2 regions of the Nonomuraea sp. 3N208 genome follow, and region 2 is predicted to be linked to the other one. Evidence: riboswitches for the same ligand, from Rfam matches in the RefSeq annotation. Region 2 holds a riboswitch; the other holds the start of a gene.
The links. A riboswitch is a leader RNA that binds a small molecule or an ion and turns the genes downstream of it on or off. The one in region 2 is predicted to bind glycine.
Positions count from the first base shown of each region.

Region 1 (20,039 bases), on a different contig from region 2:
CAGGACGACCTCCCACGCCTCGTCCTGCCTGGCCGGCGAGCCGGGCGCCCGCGCCCCCGCCGCTCTGAACGCCTGGGTCACCCTCGCCACGCTGACCCCGGCGCCGAGCGCGGCGTCGCGCACGGCCATCAGGTCGGGGGCGTCCACTCCCCCGGCGGACCCGTGGGTCAGCACCAGCAGCAGCCGCGGCTCGGCCGCCTCGTCGACCTCGACCATCGCGGGTCCTCGCGGGGTCATGACCTCCATGGGAGAACCGTACCTTCGGACGATTCCGGCCTACCCCTCAGGGCTGATGACGGCGTGCCGCGTACCGGGCATGATTTTCCTATGCCAGACAAGCGTCCCCTCCGGGATGATCTGCAGGCCACGCTCGACGCGCGCCGCGATCTCGGCCCGGACTACGAAGCCGCGTTGGTCGAGTCGTTCGTGGAACGTCTCGACGAGACGATCGCCGCCCGCGTGCAGGCCGAGCTGGCCGTACGCGGCGCCGCCCCACACCGGCACCAGGGCAAGAACCCCGGCGCTGCGATGATCCCGATCGCGCTGGGCTCGATGGGCATCGGCATCCCGCTGACGGCGATCGCGGCGGGCAACGCCGGCCTGGTGGGGCTGACGATCACCTGGCTGGCGATCGTCATCATCAACGTGGCCGCCGCCGCGGCCATCATGCGCCGCGGCTGAGCCGGGCCAGGCGATTCAGGCGGCCGCCCGGTCGGACGCCACGGGCAGGGGCGGGGCTCCGGTGCGCCAGGGGACGCGTGTCAGGCAGGACATCCTCCGCGCCAGCTCCCGCGGCAGCCCCGGCAGGCGGGTGGCCAAGCCGAGCGCCAGGGCGGCCGGGCCGGTCCTGAACCCCTCCATCGCCTCGACCCGCAACAGCCGGTCGGTGAAGCGCAGCACCTCGCGCGCCGCGGCGGCCCGCCGCGTCCGGTAGCCATCCAGGACCTGCGACCCCGCGCACCTCGGCGATGCTGGCGGCGTTCATCACGGAGGCGGTCATGCTGCCGCTGGCCGAGCGCGTCGGCACGGAAGGGGCGGAGATCCGGGCGAATCTGGCGGGCGCGCAGTTGCTGGGGTCGCCACGGCCCGTTATGTGCTGGGCACGAAGCCGCCGGCCGACCTGGACCGTGAAACAAGCGGAGACGGCCGTGGGATCTCAGGCGTCGCGGTCGTAGCGGAGGCGGACCTCGGCTGCCAAGGTCTCGTCCTCGTGCTCCAGCCCGTACGACCACACCCGCTCGGCGTCCTCCTCCCGCCCGCGCAGCGGCAGGGTACGGGCCAGCAGCTCGATGGCCAGCGCGCTGGTCTGGGGGTCGGCGCCGCCCTCCACGGTCTCGGCGAACTCGGCGCAGGCCAGCTCCAGATGCGCGATCCCGAGCTGCACCCGCAGCCCCGGCACGTCCTCTTCGAGAGCCGACTCCAGCGCCTCCATGAGCACGTCGGCCGCCATTCCCGGCTCACCGTGCTCCATCAGCAGATCGGCCAGCTGCCGCGCCGCGTGCGCCCCGATCTGGCCGTCGCCTGCCGCCATGGCGGCCCGCAGCTCACTCTCCGCCTCGTCGAGGTCGGCGGCCAGCCGGGCCAGCGCGAGATGGGCCAGCGGCACGTACGCGGCGGTGCCGACGCCCAGCACGGCCTGCCAGGCGGCCCTGGCCTGCTCGGCCCTGCCCTCCCGCTCGAAGCCCTGCGCGAGATGGCAGGCGGCCTGTGCGGCGTATTCGGGATGGCCGGTGGCCAGCGCGGTCCTGGCCGCGGCCCGGGCGGCCTCGACGTCGCCGCGCTCCTCCAGCACCACGGCCAGCCCCACGGCGGCCTGGGCCCGATCGGGCCCCTCGGGGTCGGCGGCCAGCCGGCTCAGGATGGCGGCGGCGCCGTCGAGATCGCCGTCCTCGGCAAGGCGGCGGGCGGTGTCGAGAGGCGGTGTCTCCAGCTCTGAGGACGTCAAGAGAGCTCCTTCTGGCGACGGTCGCACCGAGCCTAACGACTTCTGGCGATCATGTCTGCTCAGTTGACGGCGAAGGATTGGCCGGCCCTCGATTCAGGGCCGGCCGGCCGTACGGCTCAGTCCTCGTAGGCCTCCAGCGGCGGGCACGAGCACACCAGGTTGCGGTCACCGTACGCCTGGTCGATGCGCCGCACCGGCACCCAGTACTTGCCGTCCCGCAGCGACGGCACCGGGTAGGCGGCCTCGGACCGCGAGTAAGGGTGCGCCCACTCGTCGGCGACGACGGACTCGGCCGTGTGCGGCGCGTTGCGCAGCGGGTTGTCGGTCTTGTCGTAGTCTCCGGACGCCACCTTGGAGATCTCCCCCCGGATGGCGATCATCGCGTCCGCGAACCGGTCGAGCTCGCCGAGGTCCTCGCTCTCGGTCGGCTCGATCATCAGCGTCCCGGCCACCGGGAACGACATGGTGGGCGCGTGGAAGCCGTAGTCGATGAGCCTCTTGGCCACGTCGTCCACGGTGACGCCGGTCTCCTTGGTGATCTGCCGCAGGTCGACGATGCACTCGTGGGCCACCAGCCCGCCCCGCCCGGTGTACAGCACCGGGTAGTGGGGGGCCAGGCGCCGGGCGAGGTAGTTCGCCGACAGGATGGCCTGCTCGGTCGCAGCGGTGAGGCCGTCCGAGCCCATCATCCTGATGTACGCCCACGAGATCGGCAGGATCCCCGCCGACCCGTACGGGGCCGCAGAGACGGGCCCGACGGGCGTGTCGTTGTGCAGCGGGTGGCCGGGCAGGTAGGACGCCAGGTGGCCGCGCACCGCCACCGGGCCGACGCCGGGGCCGCCGCCGCCGTGCGGGATGCAGAACGTCTTGTGCAGGTTGAGATGGGACACGTCGGCCCCGAACTCGCCCGGCTTGGCCAGCCCGACCAGCGCGTTGAGGTTGGCGCCGTCGACGTAGACCTGCCCGCCGGCCTCGTGCATCTTGGCGCACACCTCGGTGATGCTCTCCTCGTACACGCCGTGCGTCGACGGGTACGTCACCATGATCGCGGCCAGCGTGTCACGATGCTTGGCGATCTTGGTGTCGAGGTCGGCCAGGTCCACGTTGCCGTCGGTGTCGCAGGCCACCACCACCACCCGCATGCCGGCCATGACGGCGCTGGCCGCGTTGGTGCCGTGCGCGGAGGACGGGATGAGGCACACGTCGCGCCCGGTCTCGCCGTTCGCGTGGTGATAGGCGCGGATGGCCAGCAGCCCGGCGAACTCGCCCTGCGAGCCGGCGTTCGGCTGGATCGACACCGCGTCGTAGCCGGTGATCTCGGCCAGCCAGCGCTCCAGCGTGCCGATCAGCTCCACGTAACCCTCGGCCTGGGCCGGCGGCGCGTACGGGTGCATCGCGGCGAACTCGGGCCAGGTGATCGGCTCCATCTCGGTGCTGGCGTTCAGCTTCATCGTGCAGGAGCCGAGCGGGATCATCGAGCGGTCCAGCGCGATGTCCTTGTCCTGCAGCTTGCGCAGGTAACGCAGCATCGCCGTCTCGGAGTGGTGACTGTGGAAGACCGGGTGGGTCAGGTACGCCGACTCGCGCAGCAGTGCGGCGGGCAGCGCGTCGCCGTCCAGCGCCACGTCGGAGCCGTCCACGCCGAACGCCGCCCACACCGTGGCCACCTCGGCGGCGCCGGTCTTCTCGTCGCAGGCGACCGAGACGTGGTCGGCGTCGGCCTGCCAGAGGTTGACGCCCCGCTCGGCGGCCGCGGCGACGACCTCGGCGGCCCGGCCGGGCACGCGGACCAGGACGGTGTCGAAGAACTCGCGGTGCACGACCTCCAGGCCCGCCCCCCGCAGCCCGTCGGCGAGGGCGACGGCGTGCCGGTGCACCCGGTGCGCGATGCGGCGCAGGCCGTCGGGGCCGTGGTAGACGGCGTACATGCCGGCGATGACGGCGAGCAGCACCTGCGCGGTGCAGATGTTGCTGGTGGCCTTCTCGCGGCGGATGTGCTGCTCACGGGTCTGCAAGGCCAGCCGGTAGGCGGGGTCGCCGTCGGCGTCCACGGACACGCCGACCAGGCGGCCGGGCATCTGCCGCTGCAGCCCCTCGCGTACCGACATGTAGGCGGCGTGCGGCCCGCCGAACCCGAACGGCACCCCGAAGCGCTGCGAGGAGCCGACCGCGATGTCCGCGCCCAGCTCGCCCGGCGCGGCCACGAGCGTGAGGGCCAGCAGGTCGGCGGCGGCCACGACGAGCGCGCCCGCCTCGTGCGCGCCCGCGGCCACGGCGCGGAAGTCACGCAGCCGTCCAGAGGCCCCGGGGTACTGGACGAGCACGCCGAAGCACTCGGGCAGCTCGCCGTCGAGCGCGTGCTCCACGAGCGTGATGCCGAGCGGCTCGGCGCGAGTGGCCAGCACCCGCTTGGTCTGCGGCAGCGCGTCGGCGTCGACCAAGAACACGCTGCTCTTGGACTTGCCGGCACGCCGGGCCAGCGTCATGGCCTCGGCCGCGGCCGTGGCCTCGTCGAGGAGGGAGGCGCCGGCCACCGGCAGGCCGGTGAGGTCGGAGACGACCGTCTGGAAGTTCAGCAGCGCCTCGAGGCGGCCCTGCGAGATCTCCGGCTGGTACGGCGTGTACGCGGTGTACCAGCCCGGGTTCTCCAGCAGGTTGCGGCGGATGACGGCGGGCGTGATCGTGTCGTGGTAGCCCAGGCCGATCATCGAGGTCAGCACCCGGTTGCGGCCGGCGAGGACACGCAGCTCGGCGATCGCCTCGGTCTCGCTCGCGGCGGCGGGCAGCTTGAGCCGGTCCTTGGCCCTGATGGCCTCGGGGACGGCCACGGCCACCAGGTCGGACACGGACTCGAAGCCGACGGCCTCGAGCATCCGCTGCTGCTCGGCCTCCGACGGGCCGATGTGCCTGGACGAGAACGGCGGAGCTGACAGGTCGGTCATGGACAGTGCCTCCTGAGGCTATGGAGACCGGCGCCAGGGCGCGGGCGAGTGCCGGATCTCCCCACTCTGTCAGCGCGACGTCGCCGCGACCTGAGAGCTTCACCCCCGCGAAAGGGGCTTGCACCGTCGGTGAGGCACGCCTGGCGGGCGCGCCTGCTTTCCAGAGTTGCCTCGCCCGAGCGGTACGGGGTGCCTGAGAGATTCCGGGGAGGGTTGCTCCTTCGGCGCCCAGGGACCCAGGGTCCCAGGGACTCTCCCGCACGGGGTCGTCAGCCTTGCTGTCCTAGATTACAACCCCTGTGTGTTACAAGGGCATTTCACCCTATCCGTCGGGCGCGGCGGCGCCGGGCGAGCTCGTCAGCGGGGTGGTCGGCCGGGACGGTGTCCTCGACCGCCGCTCTTTCCCCCGGCAGCTCCGCGAGGGATCCCTCGACCTCGCGCCACACCCGGCCGAGAGCGATGCCGAACACGCCCTGGCCGCCCTGGAGCAGATCGATCACCTCATCGGCCGAGGTGCACTCGTAGACGCTGACGCCGTCGCTCATGAGCGTGATCTGGGCGAGGTCGGCGACCCCGCGATCGCGCAGATGCTGCACCGCCGTACGGATCTGCTGCAGCGACACCCCGGTGTCGAGGAGCCGCTTGACGACTTTGAGCACCAGGATGTCGCGGAAGCTATAGAGGCGCTGGGAGCCCGAGCCTTGCGCGGCCCTGATCGTGGGCTCTACCAGGCCCGTGCGCGCCCAGTAGTCGAGCTGCCTGTAGGTGATGCCGGCCGCCGCGCAGGCCGTGGGCCCGCGGTATCCGATGTCGCCCGGCAACGCCGACGGCTGCTCGTCGAAGAGCAGACCCTGCTCCCCGGCACGCTGCCGCGCGTTCTCACGCCGCACCGGATCTTCCTGGCCGGCCGTCTTTCCCTCGCCGCTGCTGACCGCCACGCGGACCTCCGGCTTTCTCTCATCCCGTGGCCTGATCTGGGGGTTCATGAAGGGCGGCCACGGGTTTCACTTGCACCGTAGGACCGTGACCATGCTCAGTCAACGATCCGGCTCGGCGCGTCGTGAAGCGTAAATGCACCGAAATACCTACCCCGCTCTGCCGAAGTCTTCGGGAGTGATCGTGTCAAGGAACTCCCTGAACTTCTCCACCTCGTCCTCTTGGTCGTCAGGGATGACCACGCCGGCCTCCTGGACCACCTCCTCGCTGGCGAAGATGCGTGCTCCGGTGCGCAACGCGAGCGCGATCGAGTCCGACGGCCGCGCGCTCACCTCCACGCCATTGGAGAACACCAGGTCGGCGAAGAAGATGCCGTCACGCAGGGCGACGATGTTGACCGCCCGCAAGCCGACGCCCAGGGCGCTCAGCACATCGCGAAAGAGGTCGTGGGTGAGCGGCCGCGGCGGGGGCTCCTCTGCCTGGGCCAGGGCGATGGCGGTCGCCTCGGTCATGCCAATCCATATAGGAAGGAACCGCTCCCCGTGTGCCTCCTTGAGCAAGACGATCGGCTGATTTGTGGGCATTTCAACTCTTACGCCCACGACCTCCATCTGCAACACGGGCTGCTCCGTATTCCTGACCGGTCACCCGGCACAGCTCTTCGCTCGACTGGGTACTTCAATTCAACGTAACACCCGGCGAGCCTGGAATGTGCCGTCGGCTCCCTGCTCGCCTAGCTCTCAACGCCCCAGGACCGACCGTACGCCCGTGCGCACCAGTGATGCGTGCAAATCGAGCAGGAGGGACGACAGCTCCCTGGCGGTCTCCTCAGCCTCGCCGATGGCCCCGGGGGCGCGCCGTTTCAGCACCGGCGCCACGGCCTGCTCGACCAGGCCGCACTCGCGCTCGGCCGCCGCCTTGACCGCGCGCAGGTGCCGGGCGTGCAGGCCGAAGCGGGCCAGGGCGCCGACGGTGCGCGCCACCTTCAGCGCCTCCTCGTCGTAGCGCCTGGCCACGGGGGCGAGCAGGCCGTAGTCCTCCAGCTCGGTGAGCGTCTCCTCGTCGATCCCCGCGGACTCGAGCAGCTCGGCACGGCTGAGCTTGATCTCCTGCGTCTGCTGCACCGCGCGGGGACGGCCGAAGCTCTCGGCCATCCTGTCCTTGATCACCCGCAGCGGCAGGTAGTGGTCGCGCTGCTCGGTGAGGATGAAACGCAGCTGCTCGACGTGCAGGTGCGTGAACTTGCGGTAGCCGGAGGGGCTGCGCTCGGGCTCGATCAGCCCTTCGCCCTCCAAGAACCTGATCTTGGAGATCGTGACATCGGGGAACTCGCCCTGCAGGAGCGCGAGCACCTCCCCGATGCTCATATGCGAGCGTGCCGCCTGCGGACTCATGAGGCCTCCGGCCTCATGAGTCCGGACGGAGCTGTGTCCATTGGTCGCTCGCTACGCTCGCTCATGAGTCCTCCGGCCTCATGAGTCCGGACGGAGCTGTGTCCATTGGTCGCTCGCTACGCTCGCTCATGAGTCCTCCGGCCTCATGAGTCCGCAGGGAGCTGTGTCCATTGGTCGCTCGCTACGCTCGCTCATGCCCCCGCGTTGCCCCGCATGAGGAAGACCAGGCGGAACTTGCCGATCTGCACCTCGTCGCCGGAATGCAGCGGCACCTCCTCGATCCGCTCCCTGTTGACGTAGGTGCCGTTGAGGCTGCCGACGTCGCGGACGGAGAACTGGCCGCCGCGATGCCGGTAGAACTCGACGTGGCGGCGGGAGACCGTGATGTCGTCGAGGAAGATGTCGCTCTCCGGATGGCGCCCGGTCGTGGTGAGGTCCTTGTCGAGCCGGAAACGACTGCCCTGGTTGGGGCCCCTGGTCACCGTGAGCAACGCCGCGCCTGGTGGCAGCTGCTCGACGAGCGCCCTCTCGGCCAGGAGCATGTCGCCTGTCTCAGCCTCGTATGCCTCGATTCCCGCGACAGAGATCGTCGACGTGGTGTCCCCGGAGACCTCGGGTCTGGTCAGCGGTGACCCACAACGGGAACAGAAACGGGCATCCTCGGGGTTGGCGTGCCCGCACTGCGTGCAGTAGACGCTCGGCATCGATCGGCTCGGCCTCCTACCGCGAAGACGCGGCGACGGTGCTCGGGGCGCGCCTCGCTTCGCTTTTTCAAGTTTGCGAATGCCGCAACATACGCTGATCAGCGGCAAAGGTCAACTCGGGGCGCTGGACGGTGGTTTGGACGCAGACAAAGTTACCGCCGCTTCCGCCCCGTGGTCCATGCCGCCGCGCGTTTCAACATTACGATCTTGCGGCGCCGTCCGCGCGCATCGGCGGTGAACTCTTTCACATCACGCTCGGTGACCGGCCCTAGATGACGGGCGGCGCTCAGGTGGAGGCCTGCTCCACGATGCGCGCCCAGCGTTCGAGCAGGGTCTGGGCGCCGTCCATGTCGGAGGCCTCGGCCCACAGGTCGGTGAGGGGCTCGGTGGCGGCGGGCAGGATCAGCACCCACCTCCCGTCGTCGTGGGTCACGCGCACCCCGTCGGTGGTGTCGATGACGTGGCCTTCGGCCTCGGCCTCGGCCGCCTCGATCACCGAGCGCATGACGGCGCCCTTGGCCGCCCAGGGCGTCGGCACGGCCCGCTTGAGCAGCTTGATCTCGGGGATCCTGGCGTCGATCTGGCTGAGCGACAGGCGGGTGCGGGCCACCAGCCCCAGCAGGCGCATGAACGCGGCCAGCCCGTCGATGGCCGGGCTGAACTCGGGCACGACGAACCCGCCACGCCCGTCCGCCGCGAAGATCATGTCGGGTCCTGCGGCGGCCGAGGTGAGGGCGTCCAGCGCGGTGGAGGTCCACTGCACCTCCACGCCGTGGAAGCGGCAGACCTGCTCGGCGACCCTGGTCGTGGTGACCGGCAGCGCCACCTGGCCGCCCCGGCGCTCGGCGGCGACGAGGTCGAGCACGACGAGCAGCGCGCGTTCGTCGTTGATGAGCTGGCCCATCTCGTCCACCAGGGCGATGCGCTCGCCGACGGGGTCGAACCGCACGCCGAACGCCGCACGGGAGGAGCTGACCAGCTCCGACAGGCGCTGTAGGTCGCGGCGGCGCTCGGCGAGCGTCTCGGTGGGCGAGACGTCGTCGAGGCGGGCGTTGACGGTCAGCACCTCCACCCCGAGCCGGCCGAGCAGCGAGGGCAGCACTAGCGACGAGGTGCCGCCGGCGCAGTCGACGACGACCTTCATGTCCCTGACGCCGTCCATGCCGACGTGGCGCAGCAGCTCGCGGGTGTAGTCCTCGACCGCCCTGGCCGGGTAGGTGAGCTCGGCGATCTCGCCGGGGAAGGCGCGGCGGAACTCCTGACGGGAGAAGACCCGCTCCAGCTTGCGCTGCGCGGCCGGGGGCAGGTCGGCGCCGCGGCCGTCCATGATGACGATGTCGACGCTCTGCGGGTCGCCGGGCGTGGTACGCAGCGAGATGCCGCCGGCGGCCGACTCGCGCCCGGTGTGGAAGCGCGCCACCGGCAGCGGGGCCGCCTCCAGGTCCAGCACGTTGATGGCGCTGGCGGTGAGCGCGGCGTTGACGGCCCGCTTGAGCGCCCTGGCGGCCAGCGAGCAGTCGCGGGAGGTGACGACATGCTCGCCCTTGTTCAGGGTGGTGGCGTACGCGCTGGCCAGGCGCACGCACAGCTCGGCGGTGATCTCGACGTTGACCAGGCCGCTGACGCCCCTGGGGCCGAACAGGTTGCGCTGGCCGCGTGACTCCCAGATGACGCTGGTGTTGACGACCGCGCCCGCCTCGATGGTCTTGAACGGGTAGACCTTGACGCCGCTGGAGACGTACGCCTCGGCCTCGATGACGCATTCGTCACCGACGACGGCGTTCTCCTCGATGCGGGCGCCGGCCATCACGTCGGTGCTCTTGCCGATCACGCAGCCGCGCAGGTGCGCGCCGGGGCCGAGGTAGACGTTGTCATGGACGATCGCGCGGTGCAGGAACGCGCCCTCGCGGACGACCACGTTGTTGCCGAGCACGGTGTACTCGCGTAGTTCGGCGCCCGCCTCGACCTTGGCGTAGTCGCCGATGAGCAGCGGGCCCTTGAGCACGGCGTCGGGGTCGACCGCGGCCGACTCGGCGACCCAGACGCCGGGTGAGAGCTCGAAGCCGCCGATGTCCAGGGCGACCTTGCCGGACAGGGCGTCGGCCTGGGCCTTGAGATAGCTCTCGTGGGTGCCGACGTCCTCCCAGTAGCCGTCGGCCACGTACCCGTAGATGGCGGCGCCGCGCTCGAGCAGGGCGGGGAAGACGTCGGATGACCAGTCGACGGGTTCGCCGGCCGCCACAGCGTCGAGGATCTCCGGCTCCATGACGTAGACGCCGGTGTTGACGGTGTCGGAGAAGACCTGCCCCCAGGTGGGTTTCTCGAGGAAGCGCTGCACGCGGCCTTGCTCGTCGACGATGATGATGCCGAACTCGAGCGGGTTCGGCACGCGTTTTAGACCGATTGTCACTAACGCCGAATTTTCCCGGTGAAATCGGACCATTTCCGTTAAATCGATATCCGTCAGGGCGTCGCCGGAGATCACTAGGAAACGATCGTCACGCAGGCGGTCGGCGGCGTTCTTGACGCTGCCCGCGGTGCCGAGGGGCAGGTCCTCGGTGGCGTACTGGAGGCTCATGCCGAGCTCGTCGCCGTCGCCGAAATAGTTGCGCACCAGCGCCGCCAGGAAATGGAGCGTGACCACCGTCTCGGTGACGCCGTGCCGCTTGAGCAGGCGCAGCACGTGTTCCATGATCGGGCGGTTGACCACGGGCAGCAAGGGCTTGGGCTGGTTGGCGGTCATGGGACGCAGCCGAGTGCCCTCCCCGCCTGCCATGACGACCGCCTTCACCCGATCACTCCTTTTTGGCCGAGGTTACGAGCTGGCGCACCTGTACCACATACAGCACTCCTGCCCACCAGTAGAGGCCTGTTCCCCAGAGCGCGAACGCCCACCCGGCAATTCGGGCTATATCGGCATACCACCCAGTGTGGGATGCAAGGAAGAGGAGAGGGAAGGCATACATGAGGTTGAACATGGCGGCCTTGCCCAGGAAATGCACCTGAAGTGCCCTGTAGCCGTATTTGCGGAGTACGGGGAAGCAACTCGCGACGAAGAGTTCCCGCGCCAGGATCACCGCGACCAGCCACCACGGGATGACGTCGCGCAGGAGCAGCGCCAAGATCGTGGCGAACACGTAGAGCTTATCAGCGGCCGGGTCGATGATCCGGCCGAGCTTGCTGGTCTGGTTGAACGCGCGAGCGATCTTTCCGTCGAGCCAGTCGGTGAACCCGGCAACCGCGAGGACCCCGATGGCCCACCCGTCCGCCTTGGGCCCGAGAACCAGCCAGAGGAACACGGGCACGCCAAGGAGGCGCAGAAAGCTCAGCAGGTTGGGAACCGTCCAGATCCGGTCCTCGGCGGAAGTTTCGCTCACGAGGCAGACCCTACTGCGTGGAACTCCACCGCAGCGGCCCCGCCTGCGGTGGACTGCCAGGGGACCGGTCAGGCGCGCCGGAACACGTGGACGCGGCCCAGCTCCTCGAAGCCGAGCCGGGCGTAGAACTCCTTCGGCCAGTCGGACCCGTCGGCCACCAGGAAGATCAGCTCGCCCTGGCGGCGATCTGGCCGTCCGGGGCGCGTACGCCGCGGAAGGCCACCACGTCGGCGCCGCGCAGGCGGGTCTCCGCCAGCGCCGTGCCCAGACGGTCGTCGTCGACCGACACGTCGAGCACCGCGAAGCCGTCGAGCACCGGGACCTCCCGCGGCGCCTTGCGGCGGGCGAAGGCGCGCATGAAGCCGACAGCGCGGGCCAAGTCGGCCGCCGCGCCCTGTCGCTCCAGCGCGGCGGCCTGAGCGAGCTCGTCCATCACGCCGATCGGCTTCCTGCGCCGGCGCCACGCACCGTCTGCAGGAACGCCTTGATGAGGGCCGGGTCCTTCACGCCGGGCGAGGACTCCACGCCGCTGGACACGTCGACCCCCCACGGGTCGGCGGCGGCGATCGCCTCCGTCACGTTCGCCGGGGTGAGGCCGCCGGCCAGCAGCCACTTGCCCGACGGGCGGCCGCGGATCGCGGCCCAGTCCCACGGCAGGCCGGAGCCCGCGTGCGGGGCGTCGACGAGGAGCAGGTCCTCGTCGTAGGCGCCGCACCGCAGGTCGGCCTCGGCGTCGACGGCCCTGAGCAGAACGGCTCCGAGGTCCTTGAGCGCGGTGAAGTCGCCGTGCGGATGCCTGCCGTGGAGCTGGACGGCCCGCACGCCCGAGGTCAGCGCCGCCGCCCGGACCGTGCCGGGGTCCTCGCCGCGGAACACGCCGACGGTCAGGACATGGCCGGGGACCAGCGCGGCCAGCTCGGCCGCCCGCTCGGGCGCGATCTGCCGGGGACTGCGGGTCATGAGGAACCCGACGGCGTCGGCGCCTGCCTCGACGGCGGCGGCCACGTGCTCGGGCTCGGTCAACCCGCAGATCTTGACGTACACATTTCGCGGCGCATCTTGGGGCACACCTGAAACCTTAGCGGGGACGCGTGGCTGCCGGTGACCATGCCCAGATCAGCACCGCGGCGGTCAGGCCGAGGCAGGTGACCTGCAGCGTGCGACGCCGGCGAGGCGTCAGCCGGGGCCGCGGCGTACCGGGCGGAAGGACGCGTCCACGAGGCCGGTGCGGTGGGCCACGACCGCGGCCTGGATGCGGTTGCGCAGTCCCAGCTTCTCCATCGCGGCGGCGATGTGGGTCTTGACCGTGGTGACGCCGACGTGCAACTCCTCGGCGATCTCCGCGTTGGACAGTCCGGTGCCGACCAGAGCCAGCACCTCCACCTCGCGTTCGGTCAGCCCGGGGGGCGGCGGCGGGGCGGCCTGCTCCTCGGCCGCCAGGAAACGTTCGACGACCCTGCTCAGCACCGACGGCGCGAGCAGCTGCTCGCCGGCCGCCGCCCGGCGCACGGCCTCCACCATGCGCTCCGGCTCGTCGTCCTTGACCAGGAAGCCGACCGCCCCGGCTCGCAAGGCGGCGTAGACGTTGCCGTCCTCGGCGAACGTGGTCAGCACCACGATCCTGGTCGCCGGGCGGGCGGCCAGGACCCGCTTGATCGCCTTCAGGCCGTCGACCCTGGGCATGCGCAGGTCCATGAGGATCACGTCGGGCAGGTGGCGTTCGGCCAGGCGGACCGCCTCTGCGCCGTCCTCGGCCTCGCCCACGACCTCCATGTCGCCCGCGGCCTGCAGCAGCATGCGCACGCCCGCGCGGACGAGCGCCTGGTCGTCGGCCACCAGCACGCGGATCATGCGGCGCTCCTCGCGGGCAGGCTGGCGGCCAGCAGCCAGCCGCCCTCGCCGTCGGGGCCGGCGGTGAGGGTGCCGCCGAGAGCACGAACGCGCTCGCGCATGCCGGCCAGCCCGCGGCCGGAGGAGGGCAGGCGTTCGATGCTAGTGGGCGGCCGGCCGTTGCGGATCTCCACCGACAGCCCCTCCCCGGCGGGGACCACGGTGACGCGGACCTGAGTGCCGGGGCCGGCGTGTTTGAGCACGTTGGTGAGTCCTTCCTGGACGATGCGGGCCGCGGAGGTGCGGGCGATGAGCGGCGCCTGATCGGTGGCCGGGTCGAGATCCAGGTCTACCACGAGCCCGGCGGCGGCCATGCGCTCGGCAGACTCGCGCACCACGTCGGCGGGGTTGGCCAGCAGGTGGGGCTCGTTTTCCGGCCGGGCTCCCGCGCGCAGCAGGTCGAGCAGGTCCCGCAGGTCTTGCAGCACTTGATGGCCGGTCTCGCGGATGTCGTTGAGCGCGTCGGCGACGGGGCCGTCGGGGGCGGTGTAGCGGGCGGCGCTGGCCCGCAGCACCATGGCGCCGACGTGGTGGGCGACGATGTCGTGCACGTCGCGGGCGATGCGCTCGCGTTCGGCCAGCTGGTCGGCCCGCACCTGCGCGACCGCCGCCCGGGCGGCCTCCTCGGCGCGCAGCCGCTCGGCGGCCGCGGCGGACTGCCGCACGCCGAGGTAGCGGCCGATCGCGATGGGCGTGGCGACCAGCGTCATGAGCACGCCGACGCGGAACGGGGTGACGTCGGTGTCGTCCGCGACGACGGCGATCGCGGTCAGCAGGCAGCCGGCGAAGTACGCGGCCACCGTCCACGGCCAGGAGGCCACGCGCATGGCGAACACGCCGATCGCGATGAGGGTGAGGATCACGCAGGTGTTGACGGCGTCGTTCAGGTAGGTGTCGGCGGACAGCAACAGCACGCCCTGCAACAGGAAGACCAGCCCGGGAAAGCGCCTGGCGATGCCCAGCGACAGTCCGCCCACCACGGCCAGCAGCCCGACGACCCAGACGGGCTGCGTGCCCGAATGCCAGGAGGTCCAGGTGCTGAGCACTGTGATCGCCACCCCGCCGGCCGCCAGGAGCGCGTCCGGGGTGACGTCGCGCTCCTCCAGCCGCCCGGCCGAGCTGCGCAGGTACGCGCCGAGCACGGCGGGGAAGACCGGCAGTAGGACCGAGTACATCCACGCGTTGGCCGTGAGCGCGATGCCGGGGTCGGCGATGTTGACCGCGGTCGCGCCGATCGTGGCGGCCACGGCCACGGCGGTGGCCCGCCAGCCGGACTGGAACCCGGCCACGCCGAGCGCGACGCAGACGAGGATCTGCGCCGTGTTCGAGGTGAACGATTCCAGCTGGTCGGTGACGACGAGCAGGACGGCCAGGTAGAGGGTGACCGGTACCGGCCAGCGCCGGACCAGCCCCATGGGCAGGCCCGCCAGGAGCGCCATCGGGATGTTCATCTCGGCGGGCAGATATTTCGTGTCGCCCGCATGGGCCGTGGTCAACAGGTCCAGAGCCACACCCGAAACGGCCAGCAGGACATCCAGCGGCACACCGCGCCAACGCATGCGCTCACGGTATCCGGCCGCGACGAACGGCCAATCCCCCCGGCGGAGGATCCCGCCTCCTCCTTCTGGCCGCATGGACCGTCCTCAAGGGGGAGCACTTAGTCAGATCTTGGCCCTAGTTTTGTCCTATGTCTAACGGCACTGCTCTCTTTCTCGGTCAGTTCCTCCGCTCTCCTGCCATGATCGGCGCGCTGGCGCCGAGTTCCCGGCGGCTGGCCGCCGCGGTGTGCACGCCGATCCCCGAGCGTGGCGAGCCGACCGTGGTGGAGCTGGGCCCGGGCACGGGGTCATTCACCACGGAGATCCAGCAGCGGCTCGCCGGGCGGGGCCACCACCTGGCCGTGGAGGTCAACGGGCCGTTGGCGCGGCTCCTCGCGGAGCGTTTCCCCACCGTGGACGTGGCGCACGCGGACGCGGCGCACCTGGGCGAGCTCCTGCGGCAACGGGGGTTGCGGCAGGCGGACGTGGTGGTGAGCGGCCTGCCGTGGGCGGCCTTCCCTGAAGGAGTGCAGCGCGAACTGCTGGGCGCGGTGACGAGCGCGATGTGCCAGGGAGCGGCGTTCACAACGTTCTCCTACATTCACGCCATCCCGCTGAATTCAGCGCGCCGATTCCGCGATCTGCTGGCCGAGCGTTTCGAGGAGGTCGTGCGGAGCAGCACGGTGTGGCGCAACACTCCCCCGGCGTTCGTGTTCCACGCGCGCCGGCCCAGAATCTGACTAGGACCTGACGGGACGTGAGGGGAAAAGGTGGCACCCGTGGCGGAGGAGCTCCTGCTCAACTACCTCACAGCCCCGGGTGCTCGGCCCTGCTCGCGGTTCAGCCTTTCTTGCCCATCGCCTTGCGGATCACGTCCCGGGCCCGATCCATGATCGCGACGGGCGGGCCGACGAGCAGGTTCTTGGTCGCCGTCTCGACCCCGGGATGCGGGTGCGTGGGCGCCATGGCCTCCGCTGCCTTCACCCCGACGGCCATCGCCTGACGCTCCTTGTCGCCGGTAGCCTGCCTGAACCTGGGGAACTCCTCGCGTTCCTCGTGTTCGGCGTGCTCGACGACGGCCTTGCGCAACGTGGCGAGGTTGGTGGCGAACTTAGGATGGTCGACGCCGTCCTTCTCCATCTGCGTGAGCATGTCCTTGGCGGCGTTCTCTTCGGCCAGCCGTTCATCCACCACCTCGCCGCCGTGGTCGATCTTGCGGCGCGCGTATGGGTGGACGATCTCCTCCTCCGCTGTCTCATGGACGGCCAGCAGCCGCACCAGACTCTGGAAGGCCTCGGCTTTGTCCTGCGGGGCGGCGTTCTCGACCTCGTCGAACAGGCCCTTGATCTCCTCGTGCTGGCGTAGCAGCAGGTCGACCACATCGTTGTCCTTCATAAGCCTGCGCCTACCCGAGGCCGGGGGAAGCACACGCCCGCGCTCAGCCGCACAGCGGGGGCCCCTTCTCCCGCAGCACACGCCCGCCTCAGCCGAACGACGGGGGCCGCTTCTCCCGCAGCGCGCGCACGCCCTCGGCCACGTCCGGGCCGCTGAAGCCGAGGAACTCCATGGCCAGCGAGGCGTCGAACGTGGGCCCGGCCAGCCGGAGCCAGTTGTTGAGCGAGTATTTGGTCAGCCTGATCGCCTCCTGGGCGCCGGCGGCGAGCCGGACGGCGATCTCCATGGCCTTGTCGTGCACCTGGTCGTCGTCCACGCACAGGCTCACCAGGCCCATCCGCTCGGCTTCCTCCCCCGTGACCGGCTCGCACAGCAGCAGGTGATATTTGGCCTTGGCCAGGCCGCACAGCAGCGGCCAGACGATCGCGGCGTGGTCGCCGGCCGCGACGCCGAGCCTGGTGTGCCCGTCGATGATGCGCGCGGTGCGGCCGGCGACCGAGATGTCGGCCAGCAGCGCAACCGCGAGCCCGGCGCCCACGGCGGGACCCTGGATGGCGGAGACGACCGGCTTGGCGCAGTTGAGCACGTTGTAGACGATGTCGCGGGCCTCGGCGAACACGCGCAGTTTGGTGGCGTGGTCGCGGGTCATCTCCTCGATCATGGACAGGTCGCCGCCGGCGGAGAACGCCTGGCCCTCTCCCCTGACCACGATCGCCCGCACGCTCTCGTCGCGGCCGGCATCGCGCCAGATCTCGGCCAGCTCGCGGTGCGCGGTCATGTCGACGGCGTTGAGCCTGCCCGGCTCGCTGATCGTGATCCGCAGCACGCCGCCGGCCGGGATGTCGATCTTGAGCTTGGTGTACGCCTCGTAGGTCACCACGATTCCCTGAGCCGTCGCGCCACGTAGTCACGGGCCTCGGCCGCCTGGTCGAACAGGCCGGGCAGGCCGAAGAAACCGTGCAGCGCACCGTCGTATCTGCGGCTCTCGGCCGGCACGCCGGCCTGGGCCAGCCGCTGGGCGTAGGCCTCGCCCTCGTCGCGCAGCACGTCGTATTCGGCCGTCACCACGGTCGCGGGCGGCAAGCCCGAGAGGTCGGGCAGCCGCAGCGGGGACAGCCGCGGGTCGGCGGAATCCACCCCGTCCGCGTATTGCCGCGCGAACCACGCCATTTCTGCGGCCGGCAGGACGTATCCCTTCGCGTATTCGGCGTAGCTGGGCGTGTCCATGGCGGCGTCCAGCACCGGGCAGACGAGGGCTTGGTGCGCCAGCCGCAGCCCGGCGTCACGGGCCTGCCAGGCCGCGACGGCCGCCAGGTTGCCACCCGAGCTCTCGCCGACGACCGCCACGCTGCCATTGCTCTGGTAGAAGGCGGGGCGGGCGAAGATATCGCGCACCACAGTGAACGCGTCGTCGGCGGCGGCGGGGAACGGATGCTCCGGCGCGAGCCGGTAGTCGGCCGACACCACCACCGCCCCGCTGTGGACGGCCAGGTAGCGCCCGAACGCGTCGGACCGCTTGACGCTGCCGAAGACCCAGCCTCCGCCGTGGAAGTAGACCACCACCGGCAGCGGCCCGTCGCCCGGGTCGGCGCGGTAGATCCGGATGGGCACGCCTTCGGCCACCTCGTCGCGGACGAAGGGCAGCTTGGTGAGCGGGCCGCGGTGGAGCGCGACGCTGTCGGGCTGCGCACGCGTCTGTTGGATCTCGGCCGGCGTGATCGAGTCGAAGTCGGTGTCCTCGTCCGGCCCGATGGAGGCGAGGTAGTCCCGCGCCTGGGGGTGCAGCGGCATGATCGCAGCCTAGCGGGCCGCCTCGATGAACGCATCGAAGAGCCGGTTGTCCGCGCCCCGCTCCGGGTGCCACTGCACGCCCACGCCGAACCGGTGGCCCTGCAGCTCGATGCCCTCGACGATCTGGTCCTCCGCCCAGGCCACGGCCAGCAGGCCGCTGCCGAGCCGCCGAACGGACTGGTGGTGCGGCGCGACGACCTCGACGTGGTCGCCGACGGCCTTGCCGAGCTTGCTGGAGACGCTGACCTGGATCGTGTGCGTGGCGCCCTGCTCGCCGTGCCGGTCGTGGTCGAGCATCTCGGGCAGCCACGGAATCAGCGTGCCACCCTGCGCGACGTTGAGCACGTGCATGCCCCTGGCGATGGCCAGGATCGGGACGTCGGCGCGCACGGCCGCCCTGGCCAGGGCCAGCTCGAAGCGGTCGCGGTGCACCTGCGGCTCCGGGACGCGCTCGTCCTGCTCGTCGTTGTAGGCGGCGGCCGCCACCTCGACACCGCCGGCCAGCACCACCCCGTTGAGCCCGCGTACGTAGTCCTCGATGGCGTGCGGGCCGAGCGGCGGCAGCACCACGGGCGCGCCCCCTGCCCGCACGACCGCCTTGGCGTAGGAGGGCGGGGCCAGTACGGCCTCCCGCACCCAGTCGCCCCAGCGGGCGGCTTCGAAGTAGGCGGTGATTCCGATCAGCGGTCGGGCCATGCGATCTCCCGGAGCAGGGTGGAGTTCGTGCCGCCAGCCCGTCTGCGGTGACGGCCACTTGTCCCAATCATGGCGCACAGCCTTTCCGATATGTCACCTCTCCCAAAGATCCCCTCCTACCACTTGCCTCCCCCGCCACCGGACTCGTGCCTTTTCATCCCGAGACGGGAGGACGTCTCGGCGGTCAGCTGGGTGAGGATCGAGGCGGTGTCCGGGTGGGTGTCGAGCAGCTCGTCCAAGCGGGCCCGCCACGCCCCGGCCTCGGCGTAGAGCACGTCGTCCGCCGCCTGCAGGCGCAGCCGCGTCTCGCACAGCTGCAGCTGGTACATGAGCCCGAGGTAGTGCCCGACCGTGTCGCTGAGCCACCAGTAGGCGTCCGTGTTGGCGGCTAAGACGAAGATCCGAGCGCCTTCCCAGGCCACCCGCCTGGGGTGGAGGACTGCCATGGCCGGATCGTACGCCCGCCAGGAGGTTTCCGGAATGTTTCGGGATCCTGTCCGCCGCAGGTGACATACTCCGGCGGCATGATCGATCCAGAGACCATCGCCGCGGCACGCGACGGCGATGCCGAGGCGTTCGAGCGGCTGGCCGGGGCCTACCGGCGCGAACTGTACGCCCACTGCTACCGGATGCTCGGCTCGGTTCAGGACGCCGAGGACGCGCTGCAGGACCGCTGGACGATCCGGAGCACCTGGGCGAGTTCGTGCCGGGCCAGGTGTGGCTGGAGCCGTGGCCCGACGACCCGGCCGACCACTACACCCGGCGCGAGAGCGTGGAGCTGGCGTTCGTGGCGGCGCTGCAGCACCTGCCCGCCACGCAGCGGGCGGTGCTGATCCTGCGCGAGGTGCTGGAGTTCTCCGCCGCCGAGACGGCCCGCATCCTGGACACCACGCCCGCCTCGGTCCACAGCGCGCTGCAGCGCGCCAGGAAGGCGATCGAGGAACGAGTGCCGCCGGCGACGCAGCAGGAGGAGCTGACCGCGCTCGGCGACGAGGGCCGCCGCGAGCTGGTGGACGCCTTCGTCGCGGCGTGGGAGCGGGCGGACGTGCCCGCCCTGCTGGAGCTGCTGACCCGGGACGCCAGGTTCACCATGCCGCCGCTGCCCGCCTGGTTCGACGGCAGGGACGCCGTGGAGCGCTTCCTGCGCCGGCGCCTGTTCGCCACCGGCTGGCGGCTGGTGCCGATCCGGGCCAATGCGCAGCTCGCCTTCGCCTGCTACCAGCGGCACGAGGGCGGCTATCGGCTCGGGGCGGTCAACGTCCTGAGCCTGCGTGACGGGCGCATCACGGAGATCGCCGGATTCCTGGACCCGGGCGTGTTCCGCTGTTTCGGCCTCCCCGCCGAGCTGAACGACTAACTGCGAATATGACTTTTATTCACATTGACCATCTAAAAAGACATTAACGCCATGCGCGGAGAATCACGAGCCCG
Region 1 is NZ_JBQQBR010000017.1:43,679-63,717, reverse strand. It holds gene ACTWPT_RS25720 (alpha/beta hydrolase family protein) at 1-246, opposite strand, end outside; gene ACTWPT_RS25715 (hypothetical protein) at 328-681, shown strand; gene ACTWPT_RS25710 (hypothetical protein) at 697-900, opposite strand; partial or broken gene ACTWPT_RS25705 (TetR/AcrR family transcriptional regulator) at 960-1,175, shown strand; gene ACTWPT_RS25700 (hypothetical protein) at 1,157-1,945, opposite strand; gene gcvP (aminomethyl-transferring glycine dehydrogenase) at 2,062-4,887, opposite strand; glycine riboswitch at 4,944-5,057, opposite strand; glycine riboswitch at 5,058-5,156, opposite strand; gene ACTWPT_RS25690 (MerR family transcriptional regulator) at 5,205-5,825, opposite strand; gene ACTWPT_RS25685 (bifunctional nuclease family protein) at 5,973-6,443, opposite strand; gene ftsR (transcriptional regulator FtsR) at 6,564-7,217, opposite strand; gene ACTWPT_RS25675 (FHA domain-containing protein) at 7,409-7,921, opposite strand; gene ACTWPT_RS25670 (sugar phosphate nucleotidyltransferase) at 8,208-10,712, opposite strand; gene ACTWPT_RS25665 (CDP-alcohol phosphatidyltransferase family protein) at 10,717-11,298, opposite strand; gene ACTWPT_RS25660 (hypothetical protein) at 11,465-11,731, opposite strand; gene ACTWPT_RS25655 (phosphoribosylanthranilate isomerase) at 11,731-12,366, opposite strand; gene ACTWPT_RS25650 (response regulator) at 12,475-13,149, opposite strand; gene ACTWPT_RS25645 (sensor histidine kinase) at 13,146-14,747, opposite strand; gene ACTWPT_RS25640 (class I SAM-dependent methyltransferase) at 14,876-15,466, shown strand; gene ACTWPT_RS25635 (hemerythrin domain-containing protein) at 15,567-16,121, opposite strand; gene ACTWPT_RS25630 (enoyl-CoA hydratase/isomerase family protein) at 16,210-16,998, opposite strand; gene ACTWPT_RS25625 (alpha/beta hydrolase) at 16,995-17,912, opposite strand; gene ACTWPT_RS25620 (gamma-glutamyl-gamma-aminobutyrate hydrolase family protein) at 17,922-18,608, opposite strand; gene ACTWPT_RS25615 (hypothetical protein) at 18,725-19,054, opposite strand; gene ACTWPT_RS25610 (RNA polymerase subunit sigma-70) at 19,312-19,965, shown strand.
Region 1: linked by a shared signal. The riboswitch ahead of gcvP (aminomethyl-transferring glycine dehydrogenase) and the one ahead of gcvT (glycine cleavage system aminomethyltransferase GcvT) in region 2 are both predicted to bind glycine.

Region 2 (11,164 bases):
ATGAGGAGCAGGCCGGTTACCGCGATCGCGATGAACACCGCGTCGACCGACGTCCGTCCTTCCTCCTCCCAGTACACATCGTGCAGGTGCAGGATCAGCGCGAACTCGTCCAGCACGAGCGCGGAGCCGAGCCCGAACACGCAGGCCGCCGCCACGTACCCGGCCTGTGAGGCGGACGAGACGATGAGCCCGGTCACCCCACCGATCATCATCAGGATGACGCCGAACACGACGTGGTGGATGTGCATCTCCCCCACGCTCACGTTGCGGAACCAGCCGACCTTCGCCCTGATCAGGCGCACATTGATGCGGGTCGCAACGAACGCCACGATGAGCGTGACGAAGTAACAGAACAGCGGCAGCCGTCCCGTGGCGACGATGTTGTACTGAAACCAATCCCCCATGACTTACCACGATGGTACGAGTCGCATGCCGGGATCGCGTCAGGACAGGAACCCGCGCAACAGCGCGGCGGTGCCCTCCAGGTGTTCGGTCATCGCCCGCCGGGCCGCTTCGGGGTCGCCGGCGAGGATGGCGTCCACGATGGCCTGGTGTTGCAGGGCGGCGTGGTCCAGGTTGACCTGGAGCATCGGGATCGCGTTCAGCAGGTCGCTCACCCGGGATCGCGCGTCGGCGCAGGTCGTCGCCAGCAGGGTCGAGCCGGTCAGCTCGGCGATCGACAGGTGGAAGGCGGTGTCGAAGCGGCGATAGTCCTCCAGGGACGCCTTGTTCAGCTCCGACAACCTGCGCAGCAACAGGGCCCGCTTCTCCTCGGTCAGCTCGGAGGTGGCCAGGACCTGGGCCGCGCCGCACTCCACGGCCAGCCGGAACGTCAGGGCGTCCGAAAGGTCGTCCATGCCCATGTCCGCCACGACCTGCCGCAGGTCTCCGGCGTTCGGTTTGGGCGGCGCGTACGTGACGAACGCGCCCCCGTACCGTCCTCGCCGTACGTCCAGATAACCCGCGTCCGACAAGGCGCGGATCGCCTCGCGGAGGGTCACCCTGCTGATGCCGAGCTGGACGGCCAGCTCGCGCTCGGCAGGCAGCTTGCCGCCCGGCGCCACCACGCCCAGTTTGATGGCCTGGAGCAGCCGTTCCACGGTCTCCTCGAAGGCGTTGCCCGCCCTGACCGGGCGCAGCACCGTCATCAAACGTGCCGACTCGTCCAACGTGTCCTCAGGTCTTGACAAGCGATCCCGGCATGCACATCAATGGTCTGAGACTAGCCCAATCAACGGGAAAGCGCGCCATGCCAGATGGGAGCGACGTCACGTGAGCGAAGGGTTCCTGACCGTCGACGAACTGCGTGACGAGGTGGCGGCCGGGCGGATCGACACCGTTCTGCTGGCGATCGCCGACATGCAGGGTCGGTTGCAGGGCAAGAGGTTGTCGGCGCGCTACTTTCTCGAAGAGGTGCTGCACCACGGCTCCGAGGGCTGCAACTACCTCCTCGCGGTGGACGTGGACATGAACACCGTCTCCGGCTATGCGATGTCGTCCTGGGACCGCGGGTACGGCGACTTCGTGATGAAGCCGGACCTGGCCACGCTGCGCCGGGTGCCGTGGCAGGAGGGGACCGTGATGCTGATGGCGGACCTGGCGTGGGAGGGCGGCGGCGACGTGACCGCCTCGCCCCGCCAGATCCTGCGCAAGCAGCTGGCCCGGCTGGCCGAGCGCGGCCTGGCCGCGTACGTGGGCACCGAGCTGGAGTTCGTCGTCTACGAGGACAGCTACGAGGACGCGTGGAAGCGCGCCTATCGCGACATGTCGCCCGCGAACCTCTACAACGTCGACTACTCCCTCCTCGGCACCGCCCGCATCGAGCCACTGCTGCGCCGCATCAGGCGCAGCATGGAAGGCGCCGGTCTGTACGTCGAGTCCGCCAAGGGCGAGTGCAACCTGGGCCAGCACGAGATCGCCTTCCGCTACGACGAGGCGCTCAAGACATGCGACAACCACGCGATCTACAAGAACGGCGCCAAGGAAATCGCCGCCCAGGACGGCAAGTCGATCACCTTCATGGCCAAGCCGAACCAGCGCGAGGGCAATTCCTGCCACATCCACATCTCGCTGCGCAGCGTGGAGGGCGATCCTGTGATGGCGGGCGAGGGGCCGTACGGGCTGTCGCCGCTCGGCGCCCGCTTCATCGCCGGGCAGCAGGCCTGCCTGCGTGAGCTCACCCTCATGTACGCCCCCAACATCAACTCCTACAAGCGCTACGTGCCCGGCAGCTTCGCCCCCACGGCCGTCAAGTGGGGCGTCGACAACCGCACCTGCGCGCTCCGCCTCGTCGGCCACGGCCAGTCGCTGCGCGTGGAGAACCGGGTGCCGGGCGGCGACGTCAACCCGTACCTGGCGGTGTCCGCGCTGATCGCGGCCGGCCTGTACGGGATCGACAACGAGCTGCCGCTGGAGGACCCCTTCGAGGGCAACGCCTACGCCTCGGGTGCCGAGACCGTGCCGCACACGCTGCGCGACGCGCTCGCCCTGTTCGAGGGGTCGAAGCTGGCCCGCGTGGCGTTCGGCGAGGACGTGGTCGAGCACTACGCGAACAACGCGCGGGTGGAGCTGGCCGCGTTCGACGCGGCGGTGACGGATTGGGAGATGTTCCGTGGGTTCGAACGGATGTGAGCATGAAGATCGTTAATCCGGCGACCGAGGACGTGCTCGCCGAGGTCGAGATGGCCGACGCGGCCGAGGTCGACCGGGCGGTGGAGCGTGCCGGGAAGGCGTACCCGGCGTGGCGTGACGTGGCGCCCGGTGACCGGGCGCGGCTGCTGCGGCGCTTCGCCGACCTGGTGGGCGAGCACGGCGAGGAGCTGGCGGGGCTGGAGCTGGCCAACGCCGGGCACCCGATCGGGAGCGCCCGCTGGGAGGCCGGCGCCGTACGCGACGTCCTGCACTTCTACGCCGCCGCCCCCGAACGCAACCACGGCAAGCAGATCCCGGTGCCCGGCGGCGTGGACATCACGTTCCAGGAGCCCCTGGGCGTGGTGGGCGTCATCGTGCCATGGAACTTCCCCATGCTGATCATGTCATGGGGCGTGGCCCCCGCGCTTGCGGCCGGTAACACCGTGATCGTCAAGCCGGCGGAATGGACTCCGCTGACGGCGCTGAGGCTGGCGGAGCTGGCCTTGGCGGCGGGCCTCCCCGAGGGGGTGCTCCAGGTTCTGCCTGGGGCAGGGGAGGTCGCGGGGGCCCGGCTGGTCGAGCATCCGGACGTAGCCAAGATCGTCTTCACCGGCTCGACCGAGGTCGGCAAGGAGATCGCCGCCAAGGCGGCGGCGCAGGTGAAGCGGTTGACGCTGGAGCTGGGCGGCAAGTCGGCGAACATCGTCTTCGCGGACGCGGATCTCGAGAAGGCCGCGAAGACCGCGCCCTACGCCGTCTTCGACAATGCGGGCCAGGACTGCTGCGCCCGTTCCAGGCTGCTCGTCCAGGCCGACGTGTACGACGAGTTCATGGCCCTGCTCGCGCCCGCCGTCCAGGGCGTCAGGGTCGGCGACCCGCTCGACGAGAGCACCGAGATGGGCCCGCTGATCAGCGCCGAGCACCTCGAACGGGTCCGCGGCTTCGTCCAGGACCCCTACCTGCAGGGGTCCTGTCCGGAGGGGAAGGGCTACTGGTTCCCGGCGACCGTGCTGACCCCGGAGGTCACCGACCGGGCGTTCACCGAGGAGATCTTCGGGCCCGTGGTGTCGGTGGCGCCGTTCAAGGACGAGGCGGACGCCGTCAGGATCGCCAACGACACCCCGTACGGACTGAGCGGCTCCATCTGGACCCGCGATGTCGGGCGGGCGCTGCGGGTGGCCAGGGCGGTCGAGTCGGGTGCGCTCTCGGTGAACTCGCACTCCTCGGTCCGCTACTGGACGCCCTTCGGCGGCTTCAAGCAGTCCGGCCTCGGCAGGGAGCTCGGCCCGGACGCCCTGGCGGCGTTCACCGAGACCAAGAACGTCTTCATTTCCTGGGAGTGACATAGTGCAGCGGTTGCAGGATCGGGTGGCGGTCATCACCGGCGCGGGCAGCGGCATCGGGCTCGCCACGGCCCGCAGGTTCGCCGATGAGGGCGCCAAGGTCGTCTGCGTGGACGTCGACGAGGAGGCGGGCGCCAAGGCCGCGAACGAGGTCGGCGGCCTCTTCGTCAAGGCCGACGTGACCAGCGAGGACGACGTCGTCAGGATGTTCCAGACGGCGTACGACACCTACGGGAGCGTCGACATCGCCTTCAACAACGCCGGCATCTCGCCGCCCGACGACGACTCGATCCTGGAGACCGGCATCGACGCCTGGCGCCGCGTCCAGGAGGTCAATCTGACCAGCGTCTACCTGTGCTGCAAGCACGTCATCCCGTACATGCGGCGGCAGGGCAAGGGCTCGATCATCAACACGGCGTCGTTCGTGGCCGTCATGGGGTCGGCGACGTCACAGATCTCCTACACCGCTTCCAAGGGCGGCGTGCTGGCGATGTCGCGGGAGCTGGGCGTGCAGTTCGCCAGGGAGGGCATCCGGGTGAACGCCCTGTGCCCCGGGCCGGTGAACACGCCGTTGCTGCGGGAGCTGTTCGCCAAGGATCCGGAGCGGGCGCAGCGGCGGCTGGTGCACGTTCCGGTGGGGCGGTTCGCCGAGGCGTCGGAGATCGCGGCGGCGGTGGCGTTCCTGGCGAGTGACGACGCGTCGTTCATCACGGCCAGCGAGTTCCTGGTGGACGGCGGCATCTCCGGCGCCTACGTGACGCCGCTCTAGGAGGAATCTTGCGTCCGGTCATCGGGATCACGTGTTACGTCGAGCCGGCGAAGTTCACGGTGTGGGCGGACATGACCGTCGCGTTGCTGCCGTACATGTACGTGGAGCAGGTCGTCCGCGCCGGCGGGCAGCCGGTCGTGCTGCCGCCGGCCGGCGATCCCGCGCGGCTCGTGGAACGGCTGGACGGGCTCATCCTGGCCGGCGGGGGTGACATCGACCCGGCGAGGTACGGCCATGAGCCGGAGGAAAAGATTGGGTATGTCCGCGGCTTCCGGGATGAAGCGGAGTTCGCGGTGCTGGCCGCCGCCCTCGACGCCGGACTGCCGTACCTGGGGATCTGCCGCGGCCTCCAGGTCCTCAACGTCGCCCTCGGCGGCACCCTGCACCAGCACCTCCCCGACGTGGTCGGGCACGAGGGGCACTCCCCCGCGCCCGGCCGTTTCGGCCCCCTGCCCGTCGTCCCCGTGCCAGGCACGCGCCTGGCCAAGGCGCTGGGCACGGAACCCGTGACGGTCCCGCACTACCACCACCAAGCCGTCGACCGGCTCGCCCCCGGCCTCACGGTCTCGGCGACCGCCGAGGACGGCACGATCGAGGCGGTCGAAATGGACTCGGGGTCGTTCACGATGGCAGTGCAGTGGCACCCGGAGGCGGCCGAGGACTGCGCGATCTTCGAGACCTTCGTGGCGGCCTGCCGCTAGCGGACCTGCTTGAGCACGCTGTCCAAGACGACGACGCCCGCGCCGTACTTCTGGTCGAGCTTGCGGCGCAGATCGTCGCCGGCCACCCAGGTGGCCACCTTCACCTGGTTCGTGATCTCATCGGTGGACGCCGACACGAGGCCGTCGCCCACCGCGGTCTCGGCCTCCCGCTGGATGCGCTGCAACTCTGCCTCGCTGTGCCGGGCGCCGGTCACGCACAGCGCGCCGCCCCACACCTCGCGGATCCACCCCTCGCGGCCCTGAAGATCGCCGGTGAACCTCAGGTTGACCACGTATTTGCGCGCGTCGAGGGTCTCTTCCTGCTCGGGGTCGGGCTCTGTCCCGAGCCGGTCGATCCAGGCTCCCGCGAACTCCTTGACCGTCCTGGCCCGCTCGATCGCCTCCTTCATGGTCCGCTCCGTCGTCTTCGCGGGCTCGACGGGCCGCCAACCGCCCGCGGGCTCGGGGCACGGGCTCGCGAACCTGTCCTGCCCCTCCGGATCCTCCTGGCCCCGTACCGGCTCCCCCGGCGGCTCGGTCAGCGTCAGCTTGCCGCCGTCCCAGGTGCCGACCACCCGGTACTCGCCCCATTTCACGTCGCGCAGCGACTCGTGCTTCACCTTGCTCCAGTCCCAGCCCACCACATCCGGACCACCGCACTGCGGCGGGAGCGAGTCGGCCACCGCCATGCACAGCTGCGGCCCGTGTCCGCCGCCTTCGAGCACCGTCAGGCTTGCCTCGTATCGAGGAGGCGGCGCCGGGGAGGCGGCACTCTCGGTGCCGCAAGACGTGATGGTCAGGGCGGCCGCGAGCCCGAGCGCCGCCGTTCGCTGATTCATGCCCCTTCAACGTGACCGCCGCCCAAGCGGTTCACGGGCGGTGCGAACGCGACAAGACCCCCGTAACGGCACTAGGCTTGCGGACATCACCGACGAAACCGTGCGGGAGAGCACCCTGACAGCCGGTCAGGGTCCCTGAAGGAGCAAGCCCTCCCCGCGAACCTCTCAAGGCAAAGGACCGCACGGACGAGGTGTCCTCTGGAAAGCAGGCCTGTGGGCCTCGCCGAAGGTGAAAGTCCGGCAAAACCCGGGCGAAGCTCTCAGGCATCGATGACAGAGGGGGAGGATGCTGGCATCCGATCCTGTCCTGAGGTGCGATAAATGTCCCGACCGACACCGCTACGAGACGTTCACGAGAGCCTCGGCGCTACGCTCACCGACTTCGCGGGGTGGCTCATGCCCCTCCGGTACGGCAGCGAGTCCGCGGAGCACAACGCCGTCCGGCAGGCGGCCGGGCTGTTCGACCTCTCGCACATGGGCGAGATCTTCCTGACGGGCCCGCAGGCCGGTCAGGCCCTGGACTATGCGCTGGTCGGACACCTGTCGGCGCTGGCGCCCGGGCGGGCCAGGTACACCATGATCGTGAACGAGCGCGGCGGAGTGCTCGACGACCTCATCGTCTACCGGCTCGGGGACGAGGAGTTCATGGTCGTGGCAAACGCCTCGAACTACGAAAAAGTCGGAAATGAGCTGAAAGAGCGCGCGAAGGCGTACAACGCCGTCGTGGACGACCGCTCGGACCAGTACGCGCTCATCGCCGTCCAGGGCCCGCGTTCCCACGAGATCCTCGCCACGCTCACCGATGCCGACCTCGAGGGCCTCAAGTACTACGCGGGCCTGCCCGCGCTCGTGGACGGCCGGCAAGCGCTGATCGCCCGTACCGGCTACACCGGCGAGGACGGGTTCGAGCTTTTCGTGGCCAACCAGGACGCGGTGCCGCTCTGGCACGCGCTCATGAAGGCGGGCGAGCCGCACGGGCTCAAGCCCGCCGGCCTGTCCAGCCGCGACACGCTCCGCCTCGAGGCGGGCATGCCGCTGTACGGCAACGAGCTCAACGCCGAGCTCACCCCGTTCGACGCGGGGCTGGGCAGAGTGGTGAAATTCGACAAGCCCGGCGACTTCGTCGGCAGGTCGGCGCTGGAGGCGGTCAAGGACGACACGCCGCGGCGCAGACTCGTCGGCCTGGTCGCGCGGGGCCGCCGGGTGCCGCGCCACGGCTACCCGGTCACCAAAGACGGCGCCGTCGTCGGCGAGGTCACCAGCGGTGCGCCTTCCCAGACTTTGGGCAAGCCCATTGCGATGGCCTACGTCGACGCCGACGTCGAAGAAGGCCTGGCTGTGGACATCCGGGGCAGCCAAGAACCTATGGACCTGGTAGAGCTGCCCTTTTACAGGAGGAAGAAGTGAGCAACATCCCTGACGAGCTGAGCTACACCAAGGAGCACGAGTGGGTGGCTGGGCTCGATGACGGGCTGATCGTGACCGTCGGCATCACGGCCTACGCCGCCGAGGCCCTCGGTGACGTGGTCTACGTGCAGCTCCCCGATGTCGGTTCGACCGTCGAGGGCGGCGACTCCGTCGGCGAGGTGGAGTCGACCAAGTCTGTGAGCGAGATCTACACGCCCGTCGCCGGCGAGATCGTCGAGATCAACCAGGCCGTCGTGGACGACCCGTCGGTCGTCAACAGCGACCCGTACGGCGAGGGCTGGATGTTCCGCGTCCGCACGGAAGGCGACGCGGAGGACCTGCTGTCCGCCGAGGAGTACACCGCGCTCACCTCAGGCGAGTCCTGACCCACTTCGCCGGGGCCCTGGCCAATGCCGGGCCCCGGCCTTGTATGAAAGGCGCCCATCAATGGCGATCAGCGTCTTCGACCTCTTCAAGATCGGCATCGGCCCCTCCAGCTCGCACACGGGCGGACCGATGGCCGCCGCCCACAAGTTCGCCCGCGGCCTGCACGAGGACGGCCTGCTGCCGCGCGTGGCGCGCGTCGAGGCCATCCTGTACGGCTCGCTCGGCCTGACCGGCAAGGGCCACGGCAGCGACAAGGCCGTCCTGCTGGGCCTGTCGGGCGAGAAGCCCGAGCTCGTGGACGTGGACACGATCGACGACCGCCTGGCCGCGATGCGCGCCTCGGGCACCGTCAACCTCTACGGCACCCACGAGATCCCCTTCGTCGTCGGCCAGGACCTCATCTTCGAACGCAAGATCTCCCTCCCCGAGCACCCGAACGGCATGCGCTTCACCGCGTACTCCGCCTCCGGCGAGAAGCTGCGTGAGAAGGTCTACTTCTCGGTCGGCGGCGGCTTCGTCGTGGATGAGAAGGCCACCGGCGCCGACCGCATCAAGCCGGACGACACCGTCCTGCCCTACCCCTTCACCACGGGGGAAGAGCTACTCAAGCACTGCTCGAACACGGGCCTGTCGATCTCCGCCCTGATGCTGGAGAACGAGAAGGCCTTCGGCCGCACCGAGGAGGAGATCCGCGCCGGGATCCTCAACCTCTGGCAGGTCATGTCGGACTGCGTCCGCCGCGGCATCGCCAAGGAAGGCGTTCTACCAGGCGGCCTCAAGGTCAAGCGCCGCGCCAACCAGCTCTACCGCCGCCTGCAGACCGAGCCTCCGGAGAAGGACCCGCTCCAGGCCATGGACTGGGTGACACTCTTCGCCCTGGCGGTCAACGAAGAAAACGCCGCCGGCGGCCGCATCGTCACCGCCCCCACCAACGGCGCCGCCGGCATCATCCCGGCCGTCCTGACCTACTACACCCGCTTCGTCCCCCACGCCGACGACGACGGCGTAGTCCGCTTCCTGCTCACCGCCGCCGCCATCGGCGTCCTCTTCAAAGAGAACGCCTCGATCTCGGGAGCCGAGGTCGGCTGCCAGGGCGAGGTCGGCTCGGCCTGCTCCATGGCCTCCGCCGCCCTCACGGAGGTCATGGGCGGGACGCCGGAACAGGTGGAGAACGCCGCCGAGATCGGCATCGAACACAACCTGGGCCTGACCTGCGACCCGATCGGCGGCCTGGTGCAGATCCCCTGTATCGAACGCAACGCGGTCGCCTCCAACAAGGCGATCACGGCGGCGAGAATCGCCTTGCGCGGCGACGGGAAGCACTATGTGGCCCTCGACAAGGCCATCAAGACGATGAGGGACACCGGCCGGGACATGCTGGACAAGTACAAGGAGACGTCGCGAGGCGGCCTAGCCGTCAATGTCATCGAGTGCTGACCTGACCGATGGCACCCCGGCTAAGCGGTGGCCACCTCACATGGCCGGGTGATGAGGGCGCGGTGCCACCCGAACCGGGCGGCAAGTTGCCGCCCGGTCAGCCATGCATCCAGTCGTAGGCTGCCTCATACCACAGTGCAAAGCGTCAGGCACCAACCCCCCAGGGGCGGTCCTCCCATAGGTCCGCGGCGAACACTGCGTGGGCGATCTGGCGGGGATCGAGCCGGACGACCACCTCGCCGCCCTCGGACTCTGCGAGGTCAGCGGCAGCCAGCCCTATCAAGGCGAACTCACCCGCCAGCGACCTCATGAGCCACTTCTCGAAATCCTCGGCCTGCAGCTCTTCGACCTCATCCCGAAGCCACGCTGCGCGAGCCCTGCCGATCAACTCCGCAGGAAGGCGAACCGTCACGGGCTGCAGCTGCTCGCTCAGCCGGCGACCTATCTCCGCCAGGTGGCGGCTGTCCGTCCGGAATCGCTCCTCTGCCGTGGACCCGTCCATGCGGACCTCTCTACTTCTTGAAGCGGTTGTCTGTGAGCAGCTTACGCACTGTGGTGTCCTTCGATGCCTTCGCCGCCTTTAACGCCTCCTCAACGGTCATCTCCAGGTACTCGCTCGGCATAACCGATTTGATGCTTCCCTTCCGGAAAGTCGCGATGAAATTCGACACCGTCATCGTGCGATTCTGAACGATGTCGCTATCAGCGTTGAGCGAGTTCTTCGCGGCGAATCGCTCATCGGCCCGCTTGGCAGCAGCGGCCGCCGCAGCCGCCGCCTCGTCGGCGTCTTCGGCGTTGGGCGGGCAGTTGTGGACGAGAAGGTCCGTCTCGGCGGCCGCAACATAATACGTGCGAACATTCTCAACGGTTAAGTTGTGGACGCGCCGGTTCTCGTTGCGGAACGAACTGACGGCGATTACGGTTACGGCATCCCCGGTGACATCCCGCAGTTTCATGCCCTTGTGAAGGTTCGCGGCGCTGACCCAGTCTCCGCGACCGATAACCCAGAAGGGATGCTCCGCAGTCGAGATCACCATTCCGGTTCCCTTGCCCTGATCCCCGTCGGTGTCGACCGTAATGCGCACGAGCTGCTTGTCACCATGGCTCGTGATGGTTGCCAGAACGGTTTCGGGCGTCGTCCTTCCCGTGACGGGATCAGTCGCCCGGACCTTGTCGCCGACCTTGAGGTCTTCGATACGTTTGTGTGTTCCGTTGGCCATCAGGACGAGCGTGCCGGGGACAAAACTGCTGCACTTCTTGAAAAGCTTGCCGAGTCTCTTGAAGGCTTCCTTGATTCCCTTGGCGCCGACCTTGACGCCATTCTTGGCGGTCCCAGCAGCACCTCCGGTGGCCATCATCATGCAGGCGGTGATGCTGTTCATGTTTACGCAATCGTAGGAATCCTCCAGCAGGAGCTTGGCCGCCCAGTGCATGTCGCGCCAGTAGTCGGGGATCTTGCCCGTGTTGGAGATGGGAATGCCAGCCAGATACGCCAGGGTGGCGCATGCGCGGGTGTTCAGCTTTCCGGTCAGCGCCCCTGCCAGCATCGCGGAGCCGAGGCACTCCGACTGGAACTGCTGAAGGTAGTGCATGCGCTGGAGCACAAGCTTGGCACGTCGCTTTCCTTCGGCTACCTGGGCCTTGAAGTTC
Region 2 is NZ_JBQQBR010000001.1:307,041-318,204, reverse strand. It holds gene ACTWPT_RS01515 (hypothetical protein) at 1-404, opposite strand, end outside; gene ACTWPT_RS01510 (FadR/GntR family transcriptional regulator) at 444-1,148, opposite strand; gene ACTWPT_RS01505 (glutamine synthetase family protein) at 1,273-2,631, shown strand; gene ACTWPT_RS01500 (aldehyde dehydrogenase family protein) at 2,634-3,974, shown strand; gene ACTWPT_RS01495 (3-oxoacyl-ACP reductase) at 3,979-4,743, shown strand; gene ACTWPT_RS01490 (gamma-glutamyl-gamma-aminobutyrate hydrolase family protein) at 4,752-5,444, shown strand; gene ACTWPT_RS01485 (hypothetical protein) at 5,441-6,283, opposite strand; glycine riboswitch at 6,377-6,474, shown strand; glycine riboswitch at 6,475-6,570, shown strand; gene gcvT (glycine cleavage system aminomethyltransferase GcvT) at 6,605-7,690, shown strand; gene gcvH (glycine cleavage system protein GcvH) at 7,687-8,076, shown strand; gene ACTWPT_RS01470 (L-serine ammonia-lyase) at 8,138-9,514, shown strand; gene ACTWPT_RS01465 (hypothetical protein) at 9,660-10,016, opposite strand; gene ACTWPT_RS01460 (RHS repeat-associated core domain-containing protein) at 10,027-11,164, opposite strand, start outside.